2 linked regions of the Roseivirga sp. BDSF3-8 genome follow. The protein of the gene in region 2 interacts with the protein of the main gene of each other region in a pairwise test. Links are inferred from orthologs where the notes say so. Each region holds a gene or a part of one and is shown on either strand. Other genes may lie near its edges.

The links. Proteins that work in one complex are often made in the same cells at the same time.
Region 1: the proteins of AB9P05_RS07780 (region 2) and def interact in binary tests that used the Escherichia coli proteins (3 or more experiments, as listed by UniProt). The link is inferred for Roseivirga sp. BDSF3-8 from one-to-one orthologs.

The regions. Positions count from the first base shown.
Region 1 is NZ_JBGNFV010000001.1:1,636,755-1,640,945, reverse strand. The notes cover bases 605-3,454. They hold def (peptide deformylase), read right to left. Parts: upstream 2,384-3,454; coding sequence 1,826-2,383; downstream 605-1,825. Other genes in these bases: AB9P05_RS06510 (iron-sulfur cluster repair di-iron protein), read right to left, coding at 2,809-3,454; ruvX (Holliday junction resolvase RuvX), read right to left, coding at 2,380-2,796; AB9P05_RS06525 (methionine aminotransferase), read right to left, coding at 605-1,742. In the rest of the region: AB9P05_RS06530 (amidohydrolase), read right to left, coding at 1-603; more of AB9P05_RS06525, read right to left, coding at 591-604; more of AB9P05_RS06510, read right to left, coding at 3,455-3,546; AB9P05_RS06505 (S41 family peptidase), read left to right, coding at 3,804-4,191. UniProt on the Escherichia coli protein: Removes the formyl group from the N-terminal Met of newly synthesized proteins. Requires at least a dipeptide for an efficient rate of reaction. N-terminal L-methionine is a prerequisite for activity but the enzyme has broad specificity at other positions.
Region 2 is NZ_JBGNFV010000001.1:1,924,850-1,929,022, reverse strand. The notes cover bases 333-3,164. They hold AB9P05_RS07780 (aspartate-semialdehyde dehydrogenase), read right to left. Parts: upstream 2,329-3,164; coding sequence 1,336-2,328; downstream 333-1,335. Other genes in these bases: AB9P05_RS07775 (lamin tail domain-containing protein), read left to right, coding at 2,511-3,164; AB9P05_RS07785 (SAM-dependent methyltransferase), read right to left, coding at 333-1,339. Also shown: AB9P05_RS07790 (hypothetical protein), read left to right, coding at 1-177; more of AB9P05_RS07785, read right to left, coding at 161-332; more of AB9P05_RS07775, read left to right, coding at 3,165-4,173.

The DNA.
Region 1 (4,191 bases), 290 kb from region 2 along the record:
ACGGTTCACACCCGCCGTGTAGCACAGGTTTTCCACCGCACGGGCTTTTAGCAGAATGTCCCATGCCCCCACCCGGGGCGCAGGCCAGTTAGCTACATATAGCAGCAGGTCAAATGCCATTTTCCCCTCCCGATCAGATAAGTTACGGCTCCATACCGGAAAGCGCAGGTCATAGCAGATCATAGGGCATATCTTCCAGCCCTTCAGCTCACACACCAGCCGCTTCTTCCCTGCCGTATACGTGTGGTGCTCATCCGCCATACGGAACAGGTGGCGCTTATCATACGTTTCGAAGCTTCCGTCAGGCCGCATCCATATCAGGCGGTTAAAAAAACCTTCCCCATCCCGGATCACTACAGAGCCTGTCACCACCGCCCCGGACTGAGCAGCCATCTGCTTCATCCAGCGAAAGCTGGTGAGGTTCATTACCTCTGCCACTTCTTCCGCCTTCATGGTAAAGCCGCTGTTGAACATCTCCGGTAAGATGATGAGGTCCGCCTTGTCCTCTATCTGCCAGATTTTTTCCTCCAGCGTGTTCAGGTTGGCCTCCGTATTATGCCAGTGCAGAGGCGTTTGAATAAGGCTTATTTTCAGATCCTGCATAGTCTTTCTGCTGCTTGTGCCAGGGTCTGCTCCGTTTTGGCAAAGCAAAAGCGAAGCATATGGCTGTTCTTGTTGTCATGAAAAAACGGGCTGAGAGGAATAGTCGCCACCCCTATTTCCTTAGTAAGCCACTCGGCCATCTCTCGCTCAGGCTTGTCAGAAAGCCCCTCGTAGCTGTATACCGCAAAGTAAGTTCCCTGACAGGGCATGGGCTTAAAGCTGGTAGCCTTCATCTTCTCTGCAAAGTAATTTCGTTTCTCCTCGTACATGTCGCTTACATGCATGTAGTTTGCAGGCTCCTGCAGGTAGTCAGCAAGGGCATGCTGCACTGGCCGGTTCACGGCAAACGTAAGGTACTGGTGCATCTTCCGCAACTCACGCGTCAGGGCAGGAGGGGCCACCGCATAGCCCACCTTCCAGCCAGTGGCATGGAACGTTTTCCCGAAGCTGAACACCGCTACGCTTCGTGCGCGCAGAGAAGGAGAGTTTAGTACGCTTACCTGCTTTTTGCCATCAAACACAATGTGCTCGTATACCTCGTCGCTCAGTATGATCAGGTTATGTCTCTCAGCCAGCTTTTCCAGCCGCAGGATGTCTTCCGGTTCCCACACGCTCCCCGTAGGATTGTGGGGCGTGTTGATCACCATCATAGCCGTCCTGTCCGTACATGCCCGTTCTATCGCCTCCCAGTCCGGCCGGAACGTATCCGACCTGAGAGATACATACACCGGCCTGCCCCCCTGCAGCCTTATCGCAGGCCCGTAGCTGTCATACGCCGGTTCCAGCACGATGACCTCGTCTCCCGGCCTCACAAAGGCACTGATGGCCGCATACAATGCTTCCGTGGCTCCCGCTGTCACCGTTATTTCCTCTGAAGGATTAGTGGCTACACTGAGATACACACTGATCTTTTGCGAAATAGCATCCAGTAAGGCAGGCACTCCCGGCATGGGAGCGTACTGATTGTGGCCCGTTTTCATGTAGTGGGCCACCCGGTCTATCAGTTCTGGGCTTACCTCAAAGTCGGGAAAGCCCTGGCTCAGGTTGATCGCCTCATGCTTCTGCGCCATGGCAGACATGACAGAAAAAATGCTAGTACCTATATCGGGAAGTTTACTTTTCAGGTCGGGTGAGTTCATGCAGCTTGGTCGGGTTTTGTAAAAAAAAAATGAAGGGAAAACAAAGCGGGCAGGCTTTTGTAATTGCCTGCCCGCCTCTTTTATTATCGTTTTGCCTGGGGTACTCTCACGCGGTATTCTGCGTCTACCTTACCCTTGCTTATATTAGTTAGCTTACTTTTAAGCAGGCGCTTTTTCAATGGAGCTAGGTGGTCAGTAAATAGCACCCCCTCTATATGGTCATACTCATGCTGCACGATTCGTGCCGCCACACCCTCAAGCGTCTCCTCATGCTCCTCCCAGTTCTCATCAAAATAGCGGATGCGGATGCGCTCCGTGCGAAACACCTCTTCCCGCACGCCCGGAATACTCAGGCAGCCTTCGTCAAAGCCCCATTCATCGCCCTCCTCTTCCAGTATCTCAGGATTAATAAATACCCGCTTGAACTGCTCAGTCTCCGGCTCCTCCATAGGGTCACCGTCCACCACAAACATGCGAATGCTTTTGCCTATCTGGGGAGCTGCCAGCCCTACACCATTGGCCTGGTACATGGTTTCAAACATGTCTTCAGCCAGTTGTTTTACATCGATTTCGTCCTTCTCCAGGTTTTCCCCTTTTTTTCTCAGCACAGGGTCGCCGTACAGTACGATAGGATAGATCATATTCCTCTACTTTCCAGAAAAGATTGCAAAATAATAGTTGCGCTCACTTTATCAATATTTCCCTTCTCCCGGCGGTCCTTCTTCTTCATGCCTCCTGCTATCATTGCATCCAGCGCCATTTTAGAAGTATACCTTTCGTCTTCCAGGTGGATCGGTTTTCCGGGAAACTTCTTTTTCAGGTGTTTAACAAAATTCTCCACCATAGCAGTGGCGTTAGTAGGGCTTCCGTCAGTATTTATGGGCATGCCTACCACGATCGCCTCCACGTCCTCCCTGCTGTCATACTGTAACAGGTACGCGATTATATCTTTTGAGTGAACCGTCTCCAGGGGCGAGGCAATGATCTTGAGCGGATCAGTAACAGCCAGTCCTACACGTTTACTGCCATAATCAATGGCGAGAATTCTGCCCATAAAAGGTCTTTGCTAATTCAGTCGGGTAAGATTGTCCCAGCGACGCTTTACCTCTTTTTCAAGCATAAGCGCTTTAGGGAACAGTATTTCATTTTCTACACGGGCGTGTGTGATCAGTTCTTTCTCAAAGTCACTTAGTTCCGCGTATAGCACCTTTAATAATATGTCTGATGTGTTCTCAGTAGAATAGTTGCCCGTAATCTTCCGGATACCACTCATCTCATCATCATGCACATCATGAGCTATCGCAAAAGCCTGTATGGAAAAGTCCTCCATCTTCTGGAAAAGCTTTCCAGGCGTAACGTTGCCGTCTACCGCATCCTGAAGCATCAACACATAAGAGAAGAGCGTATCTTCCTCTTCATAAATATGATGGATAAAGTCCTCTACGAATAATGGGAAGATGAATTTGAGATCTTCAAAAAGCTGACCCTTTTCCGGCAGGCGCTCTATGAGAGTGGAAAGATAAGGTAGTTTCTCTTTAATGAACAGGTAATGAGTGTGCTTAAGGTAAGCTACGATCAGATCCGCAGGGTACGTAAATAATGACAGGTCCTCATTATCCCTGCGATCACCAACAGACTCCAGCCTGCTCACCACAGCCTCAGCGTCCAGCCCTTTCTCCTCACATACCTGGCCCAGCGTCTTTTCCGAATAATCGTAAAAGCCGATGCCTAGATAGTAGAGAACCGCTGCGTATACGTGGTTTTCGCCTACCAGATCATGTATTTTCCTGTCATTGATTCTCACAGCACATTAACCGGTTTTTACTCAAAGATAACGATAATTATCGAACATCGCTGTTTCCTTTACAGCAACGAAGGTAAAGCCCCGATATTTCTTATATACCCTTTCAGTCTTAATCAGGGTCTGGTAAATGAACAGTTTTTTCGCTAAATAGTGCCTCATTTTGGATAAATGAAACCCAAAGCACCTTTTTAGCGATTAGGTTAGTAAGAAAACAGAAAAGTCCATTCGTGTTTTCTACATGAAAAATACATTCTTCAGTGGGAAAAAATTCAAGCAGCTTATACATTAAACTGCCCGTCATCATAGCGCTGGCAATATGTGTAGGCATTATCATAGGGTCCAATTTTGCGGATACAGCCGTTCCCGGTGGCGGCAACACCAATAATTATATGAAGCTCAGGCAGGTGCTCACGGCTATTGAGCGTGACTACGTTGATGAGACTGAGTCAGATGAATTAGTAGAGGCCGCTATTAACAGCGTGCTGGAAAAGCTCGATCCTCACAGCGTTTACATCAACGCAGAAGACCTTGAACTTACCAAAAGCCAGCTCGAAGGCGAGTTTGAAGGAATCGGCATAGAGTTTAACCTGGTAGAAGATACCATTTTTGTCGTAGCCACACTGCCCGGTGGCCCTTCAGAGAAGG
Region 2 (4,173 bases):
ATATACATTTTATTATTCCTGGCCTTATTCATGCTTTTTGCCGGCCTCGTCAGGCCATGGTGGGTATTGTGGTTTTTGGATTACCAAAACCGCATACGGGTCTTGCAGATTTATGGAGGAGCCGCCATACTTCTTACCGCCATTGCCTATGTGCTACGGTTTACGCTTTCTCTGTAATCAGGAGCGCTTTTTGCCCATTAACAAGAGTTGTGGCAAACAGGAAAACATCCGGGCCGTCATTTAACCGGAGCTTCTTTTTTAACGCCTCTACCCGCATGGGGAAATTACGTGTCGACAAGTTGCCCCTCAGATCGGGAAGCACACCCTTCAGAGCCTTATAAGTAGGGCTTACAACCTCATTGATCTTAAACGTCCTGCCTGGGAAATCCGCTATAAGCTTCCCTGAAGTATAAAGGTGGCTGTTTTCATGCAGCTTTTGAAGGCCATACCGGTTTGCAGTCGCCCTGAACACGCCAGCCTTCATTATCGCTGCATTAGGCTCATACAAGTAAGATTCTGGTAGCCCCAAAGAAAATGTGGTATTCGCCTCTTCCGCAAGGGCGAAAGTTTCTATCTGCTCAGCCCCACCGGCTATATTCACAGTCACTACACCTCCGGTCGCAGAGCTATTTCCTATTAAAAGCAGGATCTCCTTGCATTCATTATCTACAGCCACCACGTGAAAAATTATCGGCAGGTCTATCTGGCGCTGTAATTCACTCAGGTCAGCCATAGGAGAAACCTTGATAAGAAGTGCATCAGATTTTTCACGTAGCATGGGAAGGTAAGCCGTAATATCGGGGCTATAATCCTGTAGGCGAATTACTTTTTGTTTATGCTCATCACGGCGGGCAGGGTCAAGGTAGAGCAAATCAAAGGGGGTAGCCTGATCCTTCAGCCACGCCATGCCATCGCCGCGGTGGCATGCGGTCGTAGCCCCTAGCGCAGTAAGGTTATGTCGGGTTATATCAAAGAGGGCTGACTGCTCCTCCACATAGTGGCTTTCAGAAAACGAATGGCCCATATAAAAGACATCGACCCCCATCCCCCCGGTAAGGTCAGCCATTCGCTGCCCCTTTACCAAAGAGGCTTTATATAAGGCAGTTGCCTCAGAGCTACATTGTTCAAGGCTGATCCGCGCCGGCCATAAGAGGCCCCGGCGCCCCTCGTACCACTGCGGTAGTTTTTTTTTCGCTTTCTGCCGTCCTTCTATCTGCGAGGCAAGTACTCTGGCATCGATTCCGGGGAAGGGGCTCCCCTTTAGAAGAAGAGAAGTTACCTGCTCATTTTCATGCGCACCCAGCCAGTCCTGTACCTCCTTATTCGCTAGCTCTGTCAATACACCAGATTGTGCTCCTTCAGGTACTCTGCTATCTGTACAGCATTCGTTGCAGCTCCTTTTCTGAGGTTGTCCGCTACTACCCACATATTCAGGGTTTTCGGCTGTGACTCGTCCCTTCTCAGCCTGCCAACAAACACTTCATCCCTTCCATGGGCGTTTATAGGCATAGGATACTCATTATTAGCTACATCATCCTGCAGCACGACGCCCTGTGCCGCCGCCAGCAGTTTACGTACCTCTTCCAGGTCAAATTCCTTATGGAATTCCACATTGATGCTTTCAGAGTGGCCACCCACTACAGGAAGGCGTACCGCAGTAGCCGTCACAGAGATAGCATCGTCACCGAAGATTTTCTTCGTTTCATTGACCATCTTCATTTCTTCCTTTGTGTAGCCATTATCCATAAATACATCAATGTGAGGGAGGACATTCATGTCAATCTTATGAGGATACACCATTTCACCATCTACCCCTTCACGCTCACGCTTCAATTGGTCCACCGCCGCTTTGCCCGTACCCGTTACTGACTGGTAAGTGCTCACCACCACCCTTTTGATGCCATAGGCCTCTCGCAAAGGATTCAGTGCCAGTACCATTTGTATCGTTGAGCAGTTAGGGTTTGCGATAATACGGTCATCGATACGAAGCGTTGTAGCATTAATCTCCGGCACGATGAGTTTATGCCGGGGGCTCATGCGCCAGGCAGAAGAGTTATCTATCACGATCGTTCCCGCCTCTTCAAATTTTGGCGCCCACTCCAGGCTGGTGGAACCACCGGCAGAGAAAATAGCAACATCCGGTTTGAGAGCTACCGCTTCTTCCATGCTCCTTATCACATAGGTGTTCCCTTTAAAGCTTATCTCTTTACCCACAGACCGGGCAGAAGCCACAGGAATAAGCGTGTCAAATTCGAGGTTACGCTCCTCGATCACTTTCAATATTTCACTACCTACGAGTCCGGTAGCACCTACAATTGCTATTTTCATATGTACCTAATTGAATGGTGTCAAAGTTACATTATTAATTAAAGACCTGAAAAAATTCAGGCCACCTAAAAGGCTGATCCATAGCCATCAGGCCTGAGCTAAAGGATTTGCCAAGGAATAATCACATTCAATTACCTACATAATTTATTCAAATATTGAAAGTTGGTGCTAGTTTCGCGCCCATGTTAGCCAGTTATTGCCCTCGAATATGCCTGATCCTGCTTTTAGGTATATGCTATAGTTTGCCGGCTTCAGGCCAGCAGATAATTATCAATGAAATATACGCTGACCCCTATCCCAAAAGTTCCATTCAGCCGGAGAATCAGGTGTTTCCCACAGCTTCAGGCGCAGAGTTTGTAGAGCTGTTTAATACCGGGGACCTCCCTTTTAGTGGTGTGGACTGTTCCCTTAGCGGTAAGACATTGCCCCCCTTTACCCTTGAGCCCGGAGGCTATCTCATCATTTGCCCTCAAAGTTACGAGAGCGACTATATGCCCTATGCCTCTGTGCTCGGCCTATCTTCATGGAACAGCCTTAGTAATAGTGGAGAAGAAGTATACCTGCTTGCTGCCGACGGGCATGTTATTGATGCTGTCAGCTACTCACCGGACTGGCATGATAGCGGCAAAGACCGAGGAGGGTGGTCACTCGAAAGGATTAATCCGACCCTGATTTGTAGTAATGAGGAGAACTGGGCCTCTTCCGTTTCAGCTAACGGGGCCACTCCTGGTGCGGCTAATAGTATCCTGGAAGCTACTCCGGACCTTTCGCCCCCCGTACTGCTTAGCCACGAATGGCTGGTGCCCCATAGCCTCACTCTTGTCTTTTCCGAGGAGCTAGACATTAGTCAATTAACGGTAAATACCGATCCGGGACTCTCTGTTTTACCAGAGACAGATGGTCAGGTTCTTATTTTGCAGGTCTTCTCCACCCCTCACTATGACCTTTCTTACAGCTTTTCACTCTCAGGGCTGATGGACTGTGAGGGAAATATTGCTGAAGATATCCGCTTTACGGCATTGCTGGATAATACACCCCCTTTGTTAACCACCCTCGACATTGTGGCTACAGACCAGGTAAGGCTTTTATTCAATGAAGCCCTTGACGGCACACTCCTTCTCAGTCAGGCCAGTTTCCTTTATGATTGTGGCATTGTTTCAAATGCGATAAAGTGGGATCCCCGCTACCCAGAACAGGTCATCTTACAAAATGACCGTCCATTTATACCCGGGGAAAGCTGTTTGCTATCTGCCAGCCAAATACCGGACAGGGCAGGCAACCTCGCTGCTTTTTCCGAATCGATAATCTATCAGCCAGCAGTAGATACCGCCTTTACCGAAGAACCGGGAATCGTGCGGGTGCGCTATCATACACTTCCTGCCAATGCCCTGTCCCCAGAAAATTACTTTCTATCCAAGTATGATGCAGCCCCCTTTATGGTACTGCCAGAGCCGGACTTTCCCTCTGAAGTCCGGCTGATTTTTTCCCCTGTACCAGTACGTGATGAACCGTATGAGTTATTCATCAGTGGAATGGTAGATGAAGAGAGCAATGCACTCATCACCCCTTCCGCTGACCTTATTTGGGATACGCGGCCGCCCACGCTCGATAGCTATGAATGGACCAGTCCCGATACAGTTAGGCTCAGTTTCAGTGAACCGCTGGACCCTATAGTTGCGTCCATTGCCCGCTTCTATCAAATGGATGATGAGACGTTACCCTGCCGGATAATTTTACCTGACCCTCAGACCGTTGTCCTGGTTTATTGTCAGACTTTACAGCAAGAAACAGCCTACCGCCTGAAAATCCATTCCCTGGCCGACATGTATGGCAATGTCATGAGCC